3 regions of the Terribacillus sp. DMT04 genome follow, and region 3 is predicted to be linked to each of the others. Evidence: a T-box and tRNA genes for the amino acid it is inferred to sense, from the RefSeq annotation. Region 3 holds a T-box; the other regions hold tRNA genes.
What was found. The T-box of region 3 lies ahead of serS (serine--tRNA ligase). A T-box ahead of a tRNA ligase gene usually reads a tRNA of that ligase, here a tRNA-Ser.
Positions count from the first base shown of each region.

Region 1: it encodes a tRNA-Ser, which carries the amino acid that the T-box ahead of serS (serine--tRNA ligase) is inferred to sense. The anticodon was not compared.
Region 2: it encodes a tRNA-Ser, which carries the amino acid that the T-box ahead of serS (serine--tRNA ligase) is inferred to sense. The anticodon was not compared.

Region 1 covers NZ_CP077639.1:904,689-911,070, forward strand. Annotated here, with positions in the region: gene KS242_RS04910 (response regulator transcription factor) at 1-127, shown strand, start outside; gene KS242_RS04915 (sensor histidine kinase) at 124-1,125, shown strand; gene KS242_RS04920 (ABC transporter ATP-binding protein) at 1,204-1,968, shown strand; gene KS242_RS04925 (ABC transporter permease) at 1,943-3,832, shown strand; rRNA gene rrf (5S ribosomal RNA) at 4,302-4,414, shown strand; tRNA gene KS242_RS04935 (tRNA-Asn) at 4,427-4,501, shown strand; tRNA gene KS242_RS04940 (tRNA-Ser) at 4,504-4,595, shown strand; tRNA gene KS242_RS04945 (tRNA-Glu) at 4,612-4,686, shown strand; tRNA gene KS242_RS04950 (tRNA-Val) at 4,711-4,786, shown strand; tRNA gene KS242_RS04955 (tRNA-Met) at 4,824-4,898, shown strand; tRNA gene KS242_RS04960 (tRNA-Asp) at 5,070-5,146, shown strand; tRNA gene KS242_RS04965 (tRNA-Phe) at 5,174-5,246, shown strand; tRNA gene KS242_RS04970 (tRNA-Tyr) at 5,255-5,340, shown strand; tRNA gene KS242_RS04975 (tRNA-Trp) at 5,342-5,415, shown strand; tRNA gene KS242_RS04980 (tRNA-His) at 5,434-5,506, shown strand; tRNA gene KS242_RS04985 (tRNA-Gly) at 5,580-5,654, shown strand; tRNA gene KS242_RS04990 (tRNA-Cys) at 5,662-5,735, shown strand; tRNA gene KS242_RS04995 (tRNA-Leu) at 5,751-5,832, shown strand; gene KS242_RS05000 (methyl-accepting chemotaxis protein) at 5,970-6,382, shown strand, end outside.
Region 2 covers NZ_CP077639.1:891,757-898,138, forward strand. Annotated here, with positions in the region: rRNA gene KS242_RS04800 (16S ribosomal RNA) at 1-390, shown strand, start outside; rRNA gene KS242_RS04805 (23S ribosomal RNA) at 575-3,499, shown strand; rRNA gene rrf (5S ribosomal RNA) at 3,758-3,870, shown strand; tRNA gene KS242_RS04815 (tRNA-Asn) at 3,883-3,957, shown strand; tRNA gene KS242_RS04820 (tRNA-Ser) at 3,959-4,050, shown strand; tRNA gene KS242_RS04825 (tRNA-Glu) at 4,067-4,141, shown strand; tRNA gene KS242_RS04830 (tRNA-Val) at 4,166-4,241, shown strand; tRNA gene KS242_RS04835 (tRNA-Met) at 4,278-4,352, shown strand; tRNA gene KS242_RS04840 (tRNA-Asp) at 4,522-4,598, shown strand; tRNA gene KS242_RS04845 (tRNA-Phe) at 4,626-4,698, shown strand; tRNA gene KS242_RS04850 (tRNA-Tyr) at 4,707-4,792, shown strand; tRNA gene KS242_RS04855 (tRNA-Trp) at 4,794-4,867, shown strand; tRNA gene KS242_RS04860 (tRNA-His) at 4,886-4,958, shown strand; tRNA gene KS242_RS04865 (tRNA-Gly) at 5,032-5,106, shown strand; tRNA gene KS242_RS04870 (tRNA-Cys) at 5,114-5,187, shown strand; tRNA gene KS242_RS04875 (tRNA-Leu) at 5,203-5,284, shown strand; gene KS242_RS04880 (GNAT family N-acetyltransferase) at 5,842-6,300, shown strand.
Region 3 covers NZ_CP077639.1:14,770-21,151, forward strand. Annotated here, with positions in the region: gene KS242_RS00060 (DUF1850 domain-containing protein) at 1-1, shown strand, start outside; gene KS242_RS00065 (TRAP transporter permease) at 1-2,102, shown strand, start outside; gene KS242_RS00070 (uracil-DNA glycosylase) at 2,171-2,851, shown strand; gene KS242_RS00075 (D-alanyl-D-alanine carboxypeptidase family protein) at 2,959-4,287, shown strand; T-box leader at 4,711-4,914, shown strand; gene serS (serine--tRNA ligase) at 4,964-6,238, shown strand.

The DNA.
Region 1 (6,382 bases), 890 kb from region 3:
TACGTTAAACGTGAATGTCGCGCGTGTGCGCAATAAGTTCCAGGAAGTCGGCATTGAAGATGCGGTAGAAACTGTCAGAGGAGCGGGATATCGATTGCGCATTACATGGAAAGAGGAGAAAGCATGAAACTATTTCTTCGTGAGCATGTGCTGCTTATTGTAGTCCAGCTCTGCCAATGTGCAATCGTTCCTGTGCTATTTTGGTTAGACGGCTACCGAAATACAGGTGTAAGCATATACGCTTTCTTTCTGACTTTAATACTCACAACGGCATATCTCATTTATCGGTATCTAAGCAGAAGAAGCTTTTATCAAAGGTTGCAGCATCCATTGCCCGCTCTTGATGATTCTTTGAAAACGACGGAGCGTGCTCCGATTAGTGAAGCATTGGATCTATTGCTTACTTCTCAGTATCGATTGTATCAGGAGGAGCTGCGCAAAGGCGAGGAGAGGCAGGAGGAGCATGTGTTATTTATGGATCGCTGGGTGCATCAAATGAAGACACCGCTTTCTGTTATTGAACTGTCGGCGCAAACATTAGATGAGCCCGAATCGTCCAGTATCCGGGAAGAAACGGACCGTATGCGGGATGGCTTGAATACGGTGCTTTATTTAGCCAGGCTTCGCACCATTACAGAAGATTTTCATATTAAGCCAGTTACCCTTTCTAAGCTAGTCCATGAAGTGAATCAGGAAAACAAGCGGTACTATATCCGCAATGAAGTGTATCCGCAGCTGAAAGAGGAAGCAACAGGAGCTATGGCAGAGACGGATGAAAAGTGGCTGTTTTTCATGTTGTCGCAGCTCGTGCATAATGCAGTAAAATACTCTGCGGGCAAATCAAATCATATTGTGCTGTCGTTTTACGAAAGAGCCGGCGAGCTGGTATTGGAAGTGAAGGACTTTGGAATTGGAATTCCTTTTGTTGATCGAAAACGTATTTTTAACAAATTTTATACCGGAGAGAATGGGCGCATCTTTCGGGAATCAACAGGCATGGGATTGTATTTGGTTAAAGAGGTTGCAGATATTCTGGAGCACCGTCTTGAAATGGAATCAGTTGTCGGAGAAGGCACGACATTCCGTATCATTTTCTCTAAAACGCAGAACCTTACAGCGATGTAAGGTTCTTGAAAGCATAATCGATAGTGCGACGTACAGCAGACAGGATATGCTAGGAGCGTAATAGAGAGGAGAATAATGATGCTTAATCTTATAAAAGTAAGTAAGGTTTACGAAGGGAAAGTAGCGTATCGAGCTCTGACGGATATTAATCTAGAGGTAGAAAAAGGCGAATTTGTTGCCATTATGGGACCATCCGGAAGCGGAAAAACAACACTGCTGAATATTATTTCCACAAATGATACCCCAACGACTGGACAAATAGAACTAGAAGGGGAAAATCCGCATCTGCTAAAGAAAAATGCTTTGGCTAAATTTCGTCGTAACGAATTAGGGTTTATATTTCAGGACTTTAACTTATTGCATACACTAACTGTTCAAGAAAATATTGTGCTGCCATTAACACTAGACGGAGCTCGTGTCAGTGATATGCAGCAAAAAGCGCAAGCTATTGCAGAAAACCTTGGCATCGCTCCCATCATGAACAAGCGCACTTATGAGATATCTGGAGGACAGGCGCAGCGGGTAGCAATTGCCCGGGCGATGATTCATGAACCGAAGCTGCTGTTGGCTGATGAACCCACAGGTAACTTGGATTCAAAAGCGTCCAAAGATGTTATGAAAATGCTCGTGTCTATTAATGAAAACAATAAAACAAGCTTGTTAATGGTAACGCATGACCCGCAAGCAGCCAGTTATTCGGATCGTGTGGTGTTTATCCGGGATGGAAAGCTGCATTCCGAAATCCTTCGCGGAGAGAGCAGGCAGGCATTCTTCCAGAAGATCATTGATATGCTTTCACTGATGGGGGGAGATGGCAATGACTTTTCGTCAGTTCGCGTTTAGGAACGTATTACGCAACAAGCGACTGTATATTGCATATTTCCTCAGCAGTCTGTTTACGGTAATGGTATTCTTCACTTTTGCCATCTTTGCATTCCATCCAGCTTTTTCAGGAGGCTCTATTAATAAGAATGTAATGATCGGAATGGCTGCTTCTGGCGGAATCATTTATGTGTTTTCTTTCTTCTTTATTCTCTATTCAATGAGCGCTTTCATTCAATCGAGAAAGAAAGAATTTGGTTTGCTAATTAATCTTGGTGCTTCAAACAAGCAAATTCGGATTATGGTATTTTTGGAGAATATCTTAATTGGATTCTTTTCTACAGTTGGCGGAATTTTAGCTGGTTTGGTTTTTGCAAAAGCGATTCTTTTAATTGCGGAAAATGTACTAATCATTGACGAATCGCTCGATTTTTATTTTCCTATGCTTGCGATTGTGGTGACATTTGTCAGCTTTATGCTCCTGTTTTTCTGTATCTCCATGTTTGTTGCATTCATTTTGCGCACAAATAAATTGGTAGATTTGATTAAAGGTGATAAGCAATCCAAAGGAGAACCAAAAGCGTCTATTGTTCTTTCCATACTTGCAGCTTTACTACTTTTCGCAGGATATGGTACCGCTTTGGCTGTGAAGGGGTTTGGAGTTGTTGCAGCCATGATACCAGTGATCATCGTTGTTACACTGGGGACGTATATTTTATTTACCCAATTGAGTGTGTATTGCATCCGTCTTTTAAAAGATAACAAGTCCATCTTTTGGCGCAAAACAAATATGTTGTTTTTCTCTGATTTATCTTTCCGAATGAAGGACAATGCCAGAACCTTCTTTATGGTGGCGATTATATCAACGGTTGCATTTAGTGCGATTGGAGCACTGTATGGATTTCAGTCGTACCTCACCAAAGGAGTAAAGGAGATGAATCCTTACACCTATACGTATAGTCCGTTTTTGGATGACAGCAAAGAAGTAATTGAAAACGATTTGGAGCAAGTTAATACAATCTTGGAAGAAGAAAACGTAGACGCCGAAATGGAATTGGCAGAGCTCGGCTATTTTGACACAACAGAAGATTTTACGGTTTTAATCGCGAAAGCATCGGTTTACAATCGCTTTGCGGCTTTGATTGACGAAAAGGAGATTCATCCTGAGGATAACGAAGCAATCATAATTGAGCAGAGTGATGCGATGATGACGCAGCAAAAAGCAAGTGAAGTACTGATGAAATCGACGGTCCCATTACAAGATGGCCAGGAGATCCAACCAAGCACTGTTATTAAATCTGCTGTATTAGCTGAAGTGAATGGCTACTATGTCGTAAGCGACGCTGTTTATGAACAGCTGACATTACCAGTTAGAACGGAGACAAATGCGGTATGGCAAGCAAATGGAACAAACGAAGAGCAAGTTATACAGGCGGGAGAAAAATTAGCGCAGCAAGTGGAGCATAAGGTGTTTTCTGTTGATTACGCACTCTATGAAATCAATAAAGCATATGGACCGATTCTATTTATTGGCTTGTTTATTGGCATTGTATTCTTTGTTTCAGCTGGGAGCTTTCTTTATTTCCGACTATTCATGGATATAGATGAAGAAAAGCGCAAGTTCCGCTCGATTGCCAAAATTGGATTAACACAATCTGAGCTGAAGAAAGTCGTTACACGACAGATTGCCATTTTGTTCTTCTCGCCAATTGTTGTCGCGCTTATCCACGGTGCCGTAGCGCTAACTGCATTATCGCGCTTGTTTAACTACAATCTAACTGCAGAAGCTGGCTTTGTATTAGGAAGCTTCGCATTCATCCAGGTAATTTATTTCTTGGTTGTACGATTCTTCTACGTGAAACAAGTGGAGAAGATGATACTTTAAGAAAGGCTTCTTTTTAAAGTGAAGTGTGTATTACGTAGTAAGCGAAACTGAAAGCTGCTGGTATATTGTGTCCAGCGGCTTTTTCTATTGCAGGTACAAGCCTATTCTTAAAATAGGGAAGAGAGCAGGAACTTCTAACTATTCGGCGAGAAGCAGTACGAGCAGCAGTACGAGAATCACTTTGACTGGAAAAGAAGCAAAAGTAGTCAGTGCAGGAATATACAGTTACAAATGTACGAAAAGAGACTGTTACCAGATTTACATCATATATAAAAAAGTGTTGCGTATTTTGGACGTGCAGTATATTATAGTTAAGGTTGTTATATAAAGACTTTGTTAAGTCAGTCGACTTAGCAAAATGCACGTCAGAACAAAAAATAACTTTTCTTAAAAAAACTATTGCATTTCGTCTTTAGAGCATATATAATATAATTTGTCCTTGAGAAAAGGCAACAAGATACATAAGAGGTCTGGTGGTAATAGCGAAGAGGTCACACCTGTTCCCATGCCGAACACAGTAGTTAAGCTCTTCAGCGCCGATGGTAGTTGGGTTCGCCCTGCGAGAGTAGGACGCTGCCAGGCAATCTCGATCATTCCACAGTAGCTCAGTGGTAGAGCTATCGGCTGTTAACCGATCGGTCGCAGGTTCGAATCCTGCCTGTGGAGCCATTGGAGAGCTGTCCGAGTGGTCGAAGGAGCACGATTGGAAATCGTGTAGGCTGCTAACGCGGTCTCGAGGGTTCGAATCCCTCGCTCTCCGCCATAAGACTTACATAAATGGCCCGTTGGTCAAGCGGTTAAGACACCGCCCTTTCACGGCGGTAACACGGGTTCGAATCCCGTACGGGTCACCATTATACTTTATTAAGACCAATCCTGGAGGATTAGCTCAGCTGGGAGAGCATCTGCCTTACAAGCAGAGGGTCGGCGGTTCGAGCCCGTCATCCTCCACCATATGATTTAACTTCATATCTATATTACCTTTTATTATCGCGGGGTGGAGCAGGGGTAGCTCGTCGGGCTCATAACCCGAAGGTCGCAGGTTCAAATCCTGCCCCCGCAACCATATTAGTTCACTTTCTACGTCGGCTTGCTTCTTAGCAGTGAACATGGGGAGTACTCGAAGAGTGCAACCATTATTATCTTTTAAAATGGAGTACCTGAAAGGTGCAACCATTACAGTTCACTTTCTACGTTGATTTACTTCTTAGCTAGTGAAATTGATAATCTATTAAGTGGTCCGGTAGTTCAGTTGGTTAGAATGCCTGCCTGTCACGCAGGAGGTCGCGGGTTCGAGTCCCGTCCGGACCGCCACTTATACAACATGTATATGTTACATATGGCTCGGTAGCTCAGTCGGTAGAGCAACGGACTGAAAATCCGTGTGTCGGCGGTTCGATTCCGTCCCGAGCCACTCTAATCGGAGGGATAGCGAAGTTGGCCAAACGCGGCGGACTGTAAATCCGCTCCCATCGGGTTCGTAGGTTCGAGTCCTACTCCCTCCACCATAGGGGTATAGTTCAATGGTAGAACAACGGTCTCCAAAACCGTCGATGTGGGTTCAACTCCTACTACCCCTGCCATTTTATTTTAATTCTATGGCGGTCGTGGCGAAGTGGTTAACGCACCGGATTGTGGCTCCGGCATTCGTGGGTTCAATCCCCATCGATCGCCCTCTATATAGCTTTCAGGCTATAGCCAAGAAACAGGTAAGGATTCCAACCGGAATCCGATACCTTAAGTTTATGCGAAAGTAGTTCAGTGGTAGAACACCACCTTGCCAAGGTGGGGGTCGCGGGTTCGAATCCCGTCTTTCGCTCCATAATATTGGCGGCATAGCCAAGTGGTAAGGCAAAGGTCTGCAACACCTTGACCACCGGTTCAAATCCGGTTGCCGCCTCCATTGCATTTATAACATGCCGGTGTGGCGGAATTGGCAGACGCGCACGACTCAAAATCGTGTTCCGCAAGGAGTGCCGGTTCGACCCCGGCCACCGGTATCACAAGGCATTATGCCTTAGAAAGGACTTAGGATAATTATTCCTAAGTCCTTTTTTTATTTGTAAAATTTCTCAGCTGCTTAACAAACAAACTTAGCATGTAGGTAAGGTAAAAAAAGAAATGGGGACAACTTCATATGTTACAAAGAGTCGATTCTTTAGATAGTATTATTGCTATTATTCCTGTAATAAAAGCTTCCGTACCAGCAGATTTATCAATAGCAGTATGTGATTTACAAAAGTTCGTTGCCTACTTTCCTGGTGAAGAGATTGATCTGAATATAAAGAAGGGACAAGAACTTAATCCTAAAGAACCGTTAGCTATAGCTATAAGAGAAGATCGTTATTTACAAGAAAATGTACCAGCAGATTTTTATGGCTTTGAGTTTACTGGTACCGCCAATCCGGTACAGGATAGAAAAGGTAACATTATTGGAGGAATTGCAGTTCAATTAAGAAGGCAAACAGAATTGAGAACGATTGCAGACCAAATTTCAATCTCTCTTTCTCAAGCAAATGAACAAATTGATCAGATTAAATCAGGTTCAGC
Region 2 (6,382 bases), 880 kb from region 3:
AGTGACTGCCGGTGACAAACCGGAGGAAGGTGGGGATGACGTCAAATCATCATGCCCCTTATGACCTGGGCTACACACGTGCTACAATGGATGGTACAAAGGGCAGCAAGACCGCGAGGTTAAGCAAATCCCATAAAACCATTCTCAGTTCGGATTGCAGGCTGCAACTCGCCTGCATGAAGCCGGAATCGCTAGTAATCGCGGATCAGCATGCCGCGGTGAATACGTTCCCGGGCCTTGTACACACCGCCCGTCACACCACGAGAGTTGGTAACACCCGAAGTCGGTGAGGTAACCTTTTGGAGCCAGCCGCCGAAGGTGGGATCAATGATTGGGGTGAAGTCGTAACAAGGTAGCCGTATCGGAAGGTGCGGCTGGATCACCTCCTTTCTAAGGATAATTGGAACTACTACTTCGTAGTAGACAAATCGTAATTGGTTGTTTGTTCAGTTTTGAGAGATCAAACTCTCTTGTGAACCTTGAAAACTAGATAAGAAACAACATGCCAGAACATCAAACTTTAAAGCAATGACAATTTTTATTGTCGCAAATTTTTAGCATCATGCGTTTAATTAGTTAAGTGAAGAAGGGCGCACGGTGGATGCCTTGGCACTAGGAGCCGATGAAGGACGGGACTAACACCGATATGCTTCGGGGAGCTGTAAGTAAGCTTTGATCCGGAGATTTCCGAATGGGGGAACCCACTATTCGTTATTGGATAGTACGTATCACTGAATACATAGGTGATATGAGGCAGACCCGGGGAACTGAAACATCTCATTACCCGGAGGAAGAGAAAGAAAAATCGATTTCCTGAGTAGCGGCGAGCGAAACGGAATTAGCCCAAACCAGAAGGCTTGCCTTCTGGGGTTGTAGGACACTCCTTTGGAGTTACAAAGAAACCATGTAAATGAAGCGGCTTGGAATGGCCCGCCATAGAAGGTAAGAGCCCTGTATTTGAAATGTGGTTTCCTCCGGAGTGTATCCTGAGTACGGCGGAACACGTGAAATTCCGTCGGAATCCGGGAGGACCATCTCCCAAGGCTAAATACTCCCTAGTGACCGATAGTGAACCAGTACCGTGAGGGAAAGGTGAAAAGCACCCCGGAAGGGGAGTGAAATAGAACCTGAAACCGTGTGCCTACAAGTAGTCGAAGCCCGTTAATGGGTGACGGCGTACCTTTTGTAGAATGGACCGGCGAGTTACGATCCCCTGCAAGGTTAAGTTGTATAGACGGAGCCGCAGCGAAAGCGAGTCTGAATAGGGCGATATAGTAGGTGGTCGTAGACCCGAAACCGTGTGATCTACCCATGTCCAGGGTGAAGGTCAGGTAACACTGACTGGAGGCCCGAACCCACGCACGTTGAAAAGTGCGGGGATGAGGTGTGGGTAGGGGTGAAATGCCAATCGAACACGGAGATAGCTGGTTCTCTCCGAAATAGCTTTAGGGCTAGCCTCAAAGGATGATGGTTGGAGGTAGAGCACTGATTGGACTAGGGGCCCTCATCGGGTTACCGAATTCAGTCAAACTCCGAATGCCAATCAATCTACTTTGGGAGTCAGACCATGGGTGATAAGGTTCATGGTCGAAAGGGAAACAGCCCAGACCGCCAGCTAAGGTCCCAAAGTGTGTGTTAAGTGGAAAAGGATGTGGCGTTGCTTAGACAACCAGGATGTTGGCTTAGAAGCAGCCATCATTTAAAGAGTGCGTAATAGCTCACTGGTCGAGTGACGCTGCGCCGAAAATATACCGGGGCTAAACACACCACCGAAGCTGCGGATTGACATCTACGATGTCAGTGGTAGGAGAGCGTTCTAAGGGCGGTGAAGGTCGATCGTGAGGACGGCTGGAGCGCTTAGAAGTGAGAATGCCGGTATGAGTAGCGAAAAAAGAGTGAGAATCTCTTTCATCGAAAGCCCAAGGTTTCCTGAGGAAGGCTCGTCCGCTCAGGGTTAGTCGGGGCCTAAGCCGAGGCCGAAAGGCGTAGGCGATGGACAACAGGTTGATATTCCTGTACCACCTAAATCCGCTTGAACGATGGGGGGACGCAGGAGGATAAGGAAAGCGCGCTGCTGGTTATGCGCGTCCAAGCCGTGAGGAAGTTGAGCAGGCAAATCCACTCAACAATATTCCAGGCGGTTATGGGGAGGGAAATTTAGTACCGAAGTTCCTGATTTCACACTGCCAAGAAAAGCCTCTAGTGAGGAAATAGGTGCCCGTACCGCAAACCGACACAGGTAGGCACGGTGAGTAACCGAAGATGATCGGGAGAACTCTCGTTAAGGAACTCGGCAAAATGACCCCGTAACTTCGGGAGAAGGGGTGCTTCTTTTTAGGAGAAGCCGCAGTGAAAAGGCCCAAGCGACTGTTTAGCAAAAACACAGGTCTCTGCAAAGCCGTAAGGCGAAGTATAGGGGCTGACACCTGCCCGGTGCTGGAAGGTTAAGGGGAATGGTTAGGGACTTCGTCCCGAAGCTGTGAACCGAAGCCCCAGTAAACGGCGGCCGTAACTATAACGGTCCTAAGGTAGCGAAATTCCTTGTCGGGTAAGTTCCGACCCGCACGAAAGGTGCAACGACTTGGGCACTGTCTCAACGAGAGACCCGGTGAAATTATACTATGCGTGAAGATGCGCATTACCCGCGACAGGACGGAAAGACCCCGTGGAGCTTTACTGTAGCCTGATATGGAATGTTGGTACAGCTTGTACAGGATAGGTGGGAGCCTTAGAAACCGGAGCGCTAGCTTCGGTGGAGGCATCCGTGGGATACCACCCTGGCTGTATTGACATTCTAACCCAGAACCGTTATCCGGTTCGGAGACAGTGTCAGGTGGGCAGTTTGACTGGGGCGGTCGCCTCCCAAAGAGTAACGGAGGCGCCCAAAGGTTCCCTCAGAATGGTTGGAAATCATTCGTAGCGTGCAAAGGCAGAAGGGAGCTTGACTGCGAGACCTACAAGTCGAGCAGGGACGAAAGTCGGGCTTAGTGATCCGGCGGTGCCGTATGGAAGGGCCGTCGCTCAACGGATAAAAGCTACCCCGGGGATAACAGGCTTATCTCCCCCAAGAGTCCACATCGACGGGGAGGTTTGGCACCTCGATGTCGGCTCATCGCATCCTGGGGCTGTAGTCGGTCCCAAGGGTTGGGCTGTTCGCCCATTAAAGCGGTACGCGAGCTGGGTTCAGAACGTCGTGAGACAGTTCGGTCCCTATCCGTCGTGGGCGTTGGAAGTTTGAGAGGAGCTGTCCTTAGTACGAGAGGACCGGGATGGACGCACCGCTGGTGCACCAGTTGTTCCGCCAGGAGCATAGCTGGGTAGCTACGTGCGGAAGGGATAAGTGCTGAAAGCATCTAAGCATGAAGCCCCCCTCAAGATGAGACTTCCCATCATTTTAAATGAGTAAGATCCCTCAGAGACGATGAGGTAGATAGGTTCGAGGTGGAAGCGTGGTGACACGTGCAGCTGACGAATACTAATCGATCGAGGACTTAACTAAAAACGAAAAGCGAAAGAAACCGTTTAGAAACGGAGGAATAAGTGAGAAAGCCCGGAGTGAAGTGTATTTCTTCACGCAGGGATTTATCGCTTAAGCCGTAGTTTCTGGTTTCTGTAGCTGGATCTAGCTCAACGCAGCTAGAACTTAGTAAGTCAACGCCAAAGACCAAGCACTCCGGTGCTTGGCAGCGCATGAGATGTAAAAGCATGAAGTTTCTTATCTAGTTTTGAGGGTTCATCCAATTGAATTCTTGATTTGTCTGGTGGTAATAGCGAAGAGGTCACACCTGTTCCCATGCCGAACACAGCAGTTAAGCTCTTCAGCGCCGATGGTAGTTGGGTTCGCCCTGCGAGAGTAGGACGCTGCCAGGCAATCTTGATTATTCCACAGTAGCTCAGTGGTAGAGCTATCGGCTGTTAACCGATCGGTCGCAGGTTCGAATCCTGCCTGTGGAGCCATGGAGAGCTGTCCGAGTGGCCGAAGGAGCACGATTGGAAATCGTGTAGACTGTTAACGCGGTCTCGAGGGTTCGAATCCCTCGCTCTCCGCCATAAGACTTACATAGATGGCCCGTTGGTCAAGCGGTTAAGACACCGCCCTTTCACGGCGGTAACACGGGTTCGAATCCCGTACGGGTCACCATTATACTTTATCAAGACCAATCCTGGAGGATTAGCTCAGCTGGGAGAGCATCTGCCTTACAAGCAGAGGGTCGGCGGTTCGAGCCCGTCATCCTCCACCATATGAATTTAACTTCATATCTATTACCTTTTATTATCGCGGGGTGGAGCAGGGGTAGCTCGTCGGGCTCATAACCCGAAGGTCGCAGGTTCAAATCCTGCCCCCGCAACCATATTAGTTCACTTTCTACGTCGGCTTGCTTCTTAGCAGTGAACAAGGGGAGTACTCGAAGAGTGCAACCATATTATCTTTTAAAGGGAGTACCTGAAAGGTGCAACCATATTAGTTCACTTTCTACGTCGACTTGCTTCTTAGCTAGTGAAATTGATAATCTATTAAGTGGTCCGGTAGTTCAGTTGGTTAGAATGCCTGCCTGTCACGCAGGAGGTCGCGGGTTCGAGTCCCGTCCGGACCGCCACTTATACAACATGTATATCTTATGTATGGCTCGGTAGCTCAGTCGGTAGAGCAACGGACTGAAAATCCGTGTGTCGGCGGTTCGATTCCGTCCCGAGCCACTCTAATCGGAGGGATAGCGAAGTTGGCCAAACGCGGCGGACTGTAAATCCGCTCCCATCGGGTTCGTAGGTTCGAGTCCTACTCCCTCCACCATAGGGGTATAGTTCAATGGTAGAACAACGGTCTCCAAAACCGTCGATGTGGGTTCAACTCCTACTACCCCTGCCATTTTATTTTAATTCTATGGCGGTCGTGGCGAAGTGGTTAACGCACCGGATTGTGGCTCCGGCATTCGTGGGTTCAATCCCCATCGATCGCCCTCTATATAGCTTTTAGGCTATAGCCAAGAAAAAGGGTAGGATTCCTAGTGGAATCCTATGCCTATATCTTATGCGAAAGTAGTTCAGTGGTAGAACACCACCTTGCCAAGGTGGGGGTCGCGGGTTCGAATCCCGTCTTTCGCTCCATAATATTGGCGGCATAGCCAAGTGGTAAGGCAAAGGTCTGCAACACCTTGACCACCGGTTCAAATCCGGTTGCCGCCTCCATTGCATTTGCAATATGCCGGTGTGGCGGAATTGGCAGACGCGCACGACTCAAAATCGTGTTCCGCAAGGAGTGCCGGTTCGACCCCGGCCACCGGTATCATCAGACAGTATGCCAAAGCTGTCAAATTAAGACGCTAACGTTAAGTTAGGGTCTTTTTTGCGTTCAATTATTTATTAAAAGATATAGATGGGACGTATACTATGTATCAGGTCAAGCAGTTTCTCTTACTAGGGTAAAGAACTTTGAAGAGGATTATTCTATGTAAAAAGTGAAGATAAATTATCGAAGTAATTTCCGGGAGATAATAAACATAGATTTTAGGAATGAGTTTGGATTCACTTGATAGAACGATGTAAATATCCTCCTCTTCATTACTAGTTACAGGAGTATCAAATTTAGGTGCATAGGTTTACTTAAGAGCTGTTATAACTGCTGCTGCTGATTCATTAGAAAGTGCTTTTGTATAGTTAGTTCTTGATTTATTAAGTAGTAGCAATAATGCAGATTTGTATTATAAAAGCGTTGTTTGATTGAGCTTGTGAATTTTCCTGCGTTTTTCTGTTTTGTCCCGCTTAAGTAAAACCGTTAAGCTATTCGTCATGTTTATTTACTCAGAAATTTTAGCTGTTAATATTATCTGGAGGAGAATGTGTATGGCTCAAATATCAATTCAGGAATTAACTGTAAAAAATATGTATGCATGTCTAAACCTAAAGCTAGCAGAGGATCAAGTTGCTCGAATTGCTCCTAATGTCTACTCTATTGCAGAGTCTAAGGTACATTCCAATTTTACACCGTACGCCATACATTTGGATGATGAAGTTATAGGTTTTGTGATAACGGAATATGATCCAGACGAGATTGAAGAAAGGAAGCATTGGATTCCTAGATTTATGATTGATGTCTCTTATCAAAGAAAAGGATACGGGAAAGAGGCAATGCAGCAAGTCATAGATATGCTTAATAAGAATGATGACTGTCATTATATTGGTCTTTCAACAGAACCAGATAATTATTCGGCACTTCGATTTTATGAATCACTTGGATTCATAAACACAGGCGAGTTGTTAGAGGAAAGTGAAACTATTTTACTTTTAAAAGTTAGTCGGTAACCTTTGATAAATATCTTATTAGAAAGATAAAGTGAACAATAGCATTCTTCAACAAACTGCAGTACTTTAGTCTGAGAATATT
Region 3 (6,382 bases):
ACAAGCTAGCACAAGCAGAAAGAATGACAGAAGAACAACAGCAGCAGCTGATTGAGAAATATGACTCCGAATCGAATTTCCGAAGACTTGCTGGATTCATGAGCTTGATTGTCTTTTATGGGTTACTTGCTTTCTCCATTTATCAGCTGTATACATCAACTTACGGAAATATTCCTACCCAGATTCACCGTTCCATTCACTTAGGTTTCGGCCTTGTATTAATATTTCTGCTTTTTCCAGCTTCTAAGAAAAGCAGCCGGACAAAAATAGCTTGGTATGATTATCTGCTGGCTGTTCTTGGATTCGTCGTAGGTGCTTATTGGCCGGTGATGTACAATGAGATAATATCACAAGCCGGACAGATTACAACGATGGACTTCGCCGTTGGCACGCTGGCTGTCCTTCTTGTATTAGAAGCAACACGTCGGACGGTCGGTCTGCCGATTGTCATCATCGCAGTCGCTTTCTTGGCTTATGCGTATTGGGGACGGCAAATGCCGGGATTCCTGTTGCATCCAGGTGTGGACGTTGATACTTTGGTACAGTCACTATTCTTTACAACACAAGGAATCTTAGGCACTCCAATTGGTGTATCAGCTACATACATATTTCTATTCTTGCTGTTTGGGGCCTTTCTTGTTAAGACTGGTGTTGGACAGTACTTTAATGACTTGGCGTTGGTTATTGCCGGCAGAAGAATTGGCGGTCCAGCAAAGGTTGCCATCTTCTCAAGTGCTTTGCAAGGGACAGTAAGCGGGAGTTCTGTTGCTAACGTTGTGACATCGGGATCATTCACAATTCCGATGATGAAGCGACTTGGTTATTCGAAGAACTTTGCAGGAGCTGTGGAAGCATCCTCATCTACAGGAGGACAAATTATGCCGCCCATCATGGGGGCAGCAGCCTTCTTAATGGTCGAATTCATTGGAGTAAGCTACTGGACGATTGCCAAAGCAGCAATCATCCCAGCCATTCTTTACTTCTCGGGTATCTGGATTATGACTCATTTTGAAGCGAAGAAAACGGGACTGCGCGGATTAAAGAAAGAAGAGATGCCAAATAAGAAAGAAGTGCTGCAAAACCTTTATCTGCTTCTCCCCATCGTCGCCATGGTGTTTTATTTGAGTTCTGGTTTAAGTATTATGCGCGCTGCGGTATATGGTATTATTACATGTATTTTAATTGGTTTACTGCGGAAAGAACGTTACAAACACCTTTATCCAATTGTGTTTGCGGCAGCCTTCGCTGCTTATCTTATATACGGTGCAGTGACAAACGGAATATCAATTGAAACAGCTTTAATAGTGGCCGCTCTGGTTACAGTTATTGTTAGTTACTTTTTCGATGAGAATTTCATTGATACGATTCAGGCATTAGCCGAAGGAGCAAGAACAGCTCTAAGTGTTATCGCAGCAACAGCTGCAGCCGGAATCATTGTTGCTGTTGTGACAAAAACAGGCCTTGGGCTAAGCTTGGCGAACAGCCTTGTCGACTTGGCTAATGAGAAATTGCTGTTAACATTGTTCTTTACGATGATTGCAAGTTTAATTTTAGGGATGGGAGCCCCAACAACGGCCAACTATATTATTACATCAACAATTGCAGCTCCGGCAATTATCTTACTAGGTGTAAATGATTTATCGGCTCATATGTTTGTGTTCTATTTCGGTATTATGGCGGATATCACTCCACCTGTAGCGCTGGCGGCATTTGCAGCAGCAGGAATGTCTGGAGGAAGACCGATTGCTACCGGACTGAACTCTGCGAAGTTATCCATTGCTGCCTTTATCATTCCGTACATGTTCGTACTGGAGCCACAGTTATTACTCTATGATATAGATGGTAACTATCTGCATGTTATTTGGATCTTCCTCACAGCGTTTCTCGGTATGATTAGTATTGGAGCGGGAATTATCGGCTACTGGTACCGAAAGTTACATATCGTAGAGCGATTTGCAGCTATAATTGGAGGTCTGGTGCTCATTTATCCGAATCTATGGACAGGAATAGCAGGTATTATTACTTTTGCAGCATTGATTGCCATTCAGTACTTCGTTAAACGTTCCGAATGGAATGTGCCTGTAACAAAGCCATCTTCTTAATGGAAGGTGGCTTTTTCTTTCGGGTAATCCGGGTATAGGTTTGGTACAATGGCCGGGAGGTGAAAAGTATGGTAAAACAAATGATTGATAATGACTGGCAGGAGATATTGCAAGATGAATTTGATAAGGAGTATTACCAGAAACTACGAATCTTTCTAAAAACGGCTTATCAGGAACGGACAATTTATCCAGATATGCATCATATATACGAAGCTTTGCAGATGACATCTTTCCAGCAGACAAAGGTCGTGATTCTTGGGCAGGACCCGTATCACGGTCCAAATCAAGCACATGGACTCAGCTTTTCAGTCCAGCCAGAAGTGAAAGTGCCAAGATCACTTGTAAATATTTATAAAGAACTAGCTGACGATATTGGATGTTCCATCCCAAATCACGGCTATCTGAAGCACTGGGCTGAGCAAGGTGTGCTTCTCTTAAATACGGCGTTAACAGTAGAAGCACATCAAGCTGCATCTCATCGCGGCAAAGGCTGGGAACATTTCACCGATCGTGTAATTCAGTCACTCAATGACAAGCAAGATCCAGTTGTCTTTATCTTATGGGGAAAACATGCACAGGAAAAACGGAATCTGATAGACACCGACAAGCATTATACACTCACATCTGTTCACCCAAGCCCATTATCAGCAAGACGCGGATTTTTTGGCAGCAAGCCATTTTCTAAAACGAATGACATATTGAAAAGCAATGAACTGCAGCCAATTGATTGGTGTGTGCCGGACTTGTGAACAAAATGTAGAATCGTCACAAAGTACGTTCCCCTCTAGCTGCCCTATATGGTAAAATAGCGAGGATATAAAATAACGATTCTATATATTTGTGGAGGTAGAAACACTTGAAACATCTTTTGAAAGCATCGATGATCGGTTTATTCGCGATGCTGATTACGTTTAGCACTTTTACAGCAAAGCCACTAGACACACAAGCTGCGGGAAGCTTGAATATCGAAGCGGAATCCGCAATTCTAATAGACGCCAACTCTGGTGAGATATTATATGCGAAGAACCCTGATCTCACTTTACCTCCAGCAAGTATGACAAAAATGATGTCGGAATATCTTATCTTAGATGCGATTGAAGCTGGGACTATTTCCTGGGATACAACAACGCAAGTGAGCGATTATCCGTATGCCATTTCAGCTAATAAGGATTTCTCCGGTACAGGGCTTACACAGGACAAAGATTACACAGTGCGTGATCTTTACAATGCAATGGCTATCTACTCGGATAATGCTGCTACTGTCGTGTTAGCAGAACTTGTAGCTGGCAGTGAAACAGAATTCGTCAAAATGATGAACAATAAAGCCGAAGAAATCGGCATGAAAGAGTACAAATTCGTTAATGCTTCTGGTCTTGCTAACTCTGACCTTGGTGATAAGCGTCCTGAGGGAACGGGAGCTAACGATGACAACCTTATGTCAGCCAGATCAACTGGTATTCTTGCTTATAACCTAATCAAAGATCATCCGGAGGCACTCGAAGTTGCCGGCACAACACAAACAGAGTTTGATGGTAAAAAAATCACAAACTGGAACTGGATGCTGCCGAATATGCCTGGCTACCTAGAAGCATATGGCTATGAAGGCATGGATGGCTTAAAAACAGGGCACACCGATGCAGCTGGTTACTGCTTTACAGGTACAGCTGAAAGAAATGGACAGCGATATATTACTGTTGTGATGAAGACAGCGAGCGAAGAAGCACGTTTCCAAGAAACAGCGAAATTGCTGGATTACGGCTTCAATCAGTTTGAACAAACAGAGCTTTATAAAGCCGGCACAGAAATCAAAGACCATGAATCTATATCTGTTGCAAAAGGAAAAGAAGATACAGCAGCCATTGCAACAAAAGATGCAATCACAACATCTGTTAAGAACGGTGAAGAAGATAAATATCATCTTGAATTCAAAGTCGATGAGGACAAGCTGAACAAAGATGACGAGCTAGTAGCTCCAGTGAAAAAAGGCGATAAAGTGGGTACAGCTACACTTGTCTATGATGGTGATGACTTAGGAAACATCAACGGCGGCTCTTACACTGTCGACATCGTCGCATCAGAAGACGTTGAAAAATCAAACTGGTTCATGCTTACCCTAGGAGCCATCGGAGACTTCTTCTCCGGCATCTTCACTAGCGTAGCAGACACAGTTAAAGGCTGGTTTTAAATAAGAAAAGCGGAGAAAGCCGTTTAGGAACGTAAGGATAAGCAAGGGAGCACGGAGTGGGTGATTTTCCCCACGCAGAGATTCATTGCTTATCCTCTAGTTCCTGGCTTGTGCAGCTGGACAAAAAGAAAAGCGGAGAAGACCGGTTAGAAACGGAGGAATAGGTGAGAAAGCCCGGAATGAGGTGCTTTGTCTCATGCAGGGATTTATCGCCTATACCGCAGTTTCTGGTCTGTGCAGCTGGACATCAAAGAAAAGCGGAGAAAGCCGTTTAGGAACGTAAAGATAAGTAAAAAACCCGGAGAGTTCATCTTTTCGGGGTTTTTACGTATAAATCACCTTTTCTTTGTGGAAGATAGATTCAGAATTGCATATCATACTTGCATAATCACCTGGAATTAGCTATTCTTTAGGAAGAATAACAACAACGTGATGATAGGAACTAGTAACCCATAGCATGCTAGAGAGAGTCGACGGCTGGTGAAAGTCGATGCAGCGCTGTGAGTGAATCCATCCTGGAACGGTATGGAGACATACCCGGTACAAACCGTTATCTTGTTGAGCCGGAAGACAGTTCTTTTGTCTTCAATCAGGGTGGTATCGCGGGTGAAACATCTCGTCCCTTTTTTTAAAGGGGCGGGGTGTTTTTTGTTTAAGAAAAAAGGAGGAAGCATGTATGCTGGATATGAAATATCTGCGCTCTAATTTTGAAGAAGTAAAACAGAAGCTTACAAATCGTGGTGAAGATTTAAGTGACTTGGATAAGTTCGGGGACCTGGATGAACGTCGCCGTAAGCTGATCAATGAGACAGAAGAACTGAAAGCAAAACGCAATGAAGTATCAAAACAAATTGCTGTACTGAAGAAAGAGAAACAAGATGCTGATGCACAGATCAAGGAAATGCGTGAAGTAGGCGATCAAATCAAAGCTTATGATGAGGAGCTTCGTGAGGTGGAAAGCGAGCTGGATATGCTATTGCTCTCTATCCCGAATATTCCGCATGAGAGCGTTCCTGTAGGCGAATCTGAAGATGATAATGTAGAAGCACGTATGTGGGGCGAGGTGAAGCAGAAAGATTTCGAAGAGAAAGCACATTGGGATCTTGCTGCTGATTTAGAAATTCTTGATTTTGAACGTGCTGGTAAAGTGACGGGAAGCCGCTTTGTATATTACAAAGGATTAGGTGCACGTCTGGAGCGCGCTTTGATCAACTTCATGATGGATCTTCATGCAGATGAACATGGATACGAAGAAATGCTGCCTCCTTATATGGTAAACAGAACAAGCATGACAGGAACAGGTCAGCTGCCGAAATTTGAGGAAGATGCCTTTAAGGTAGAAGGATGGGATTACTTCCTTATCCCAACAGCAGAAGTACCTGTTACCAACTATTATCGAGAAGAGATTTTAAAAGGGGAACAGCTGCCGCAGAAGTTTGCAGCGTTCAGTGCATCTTTCCGTTCTGAAGCTGGTTCTGCTGGCCGTGATACACGTGGCCTTATTCGCCAGCATCAGTTTAACAAGGTAGAATTGGTGCAGTTCGTTAAACCAGAAGATTCTTATGCTGTGTTAGAAGAAATCACTGGTCATGCAGAAAAAGTCTTACAGCTGCTCGGTCTGCCATATCGAGTGATGAGCATGTGCACAGGTGATCTTGGTTTCACTGCTGCGAAAAAGTATGATTTAGAAGTATGGCTGCCAAGCAGCGGCACATACCGGGAAATCTCTTCTGTATCTAATTTCGAGGACTTCCAAGCTCGCCGTGCTGGCATTCGGTTCAAACGTGATGAAAAGAGCAAACCAGAATTTGTGCACACATTGAATGGATCTGGTTTGGCATTGGGACGCACAGTTGCTGCAATTATGGAGAACTACCAGCAAGCAGATGGATCCATTAAAGTACCAGAAGTATTGGTATCTTACATGGGTGGCAAAACAGAGATCCGCTAATCTTCGTTTCTTGACAGAGATAGAGAAAATATGGTGAGATAGTTTTTGGAGACAAAAGCATGGAGGGGTACCCAAGTTCGGCTGAAGCGATTGATCTTGAAAACCGACAGGGGTCTAATAAGGCTCGCGGGTGTTCAAATCCCC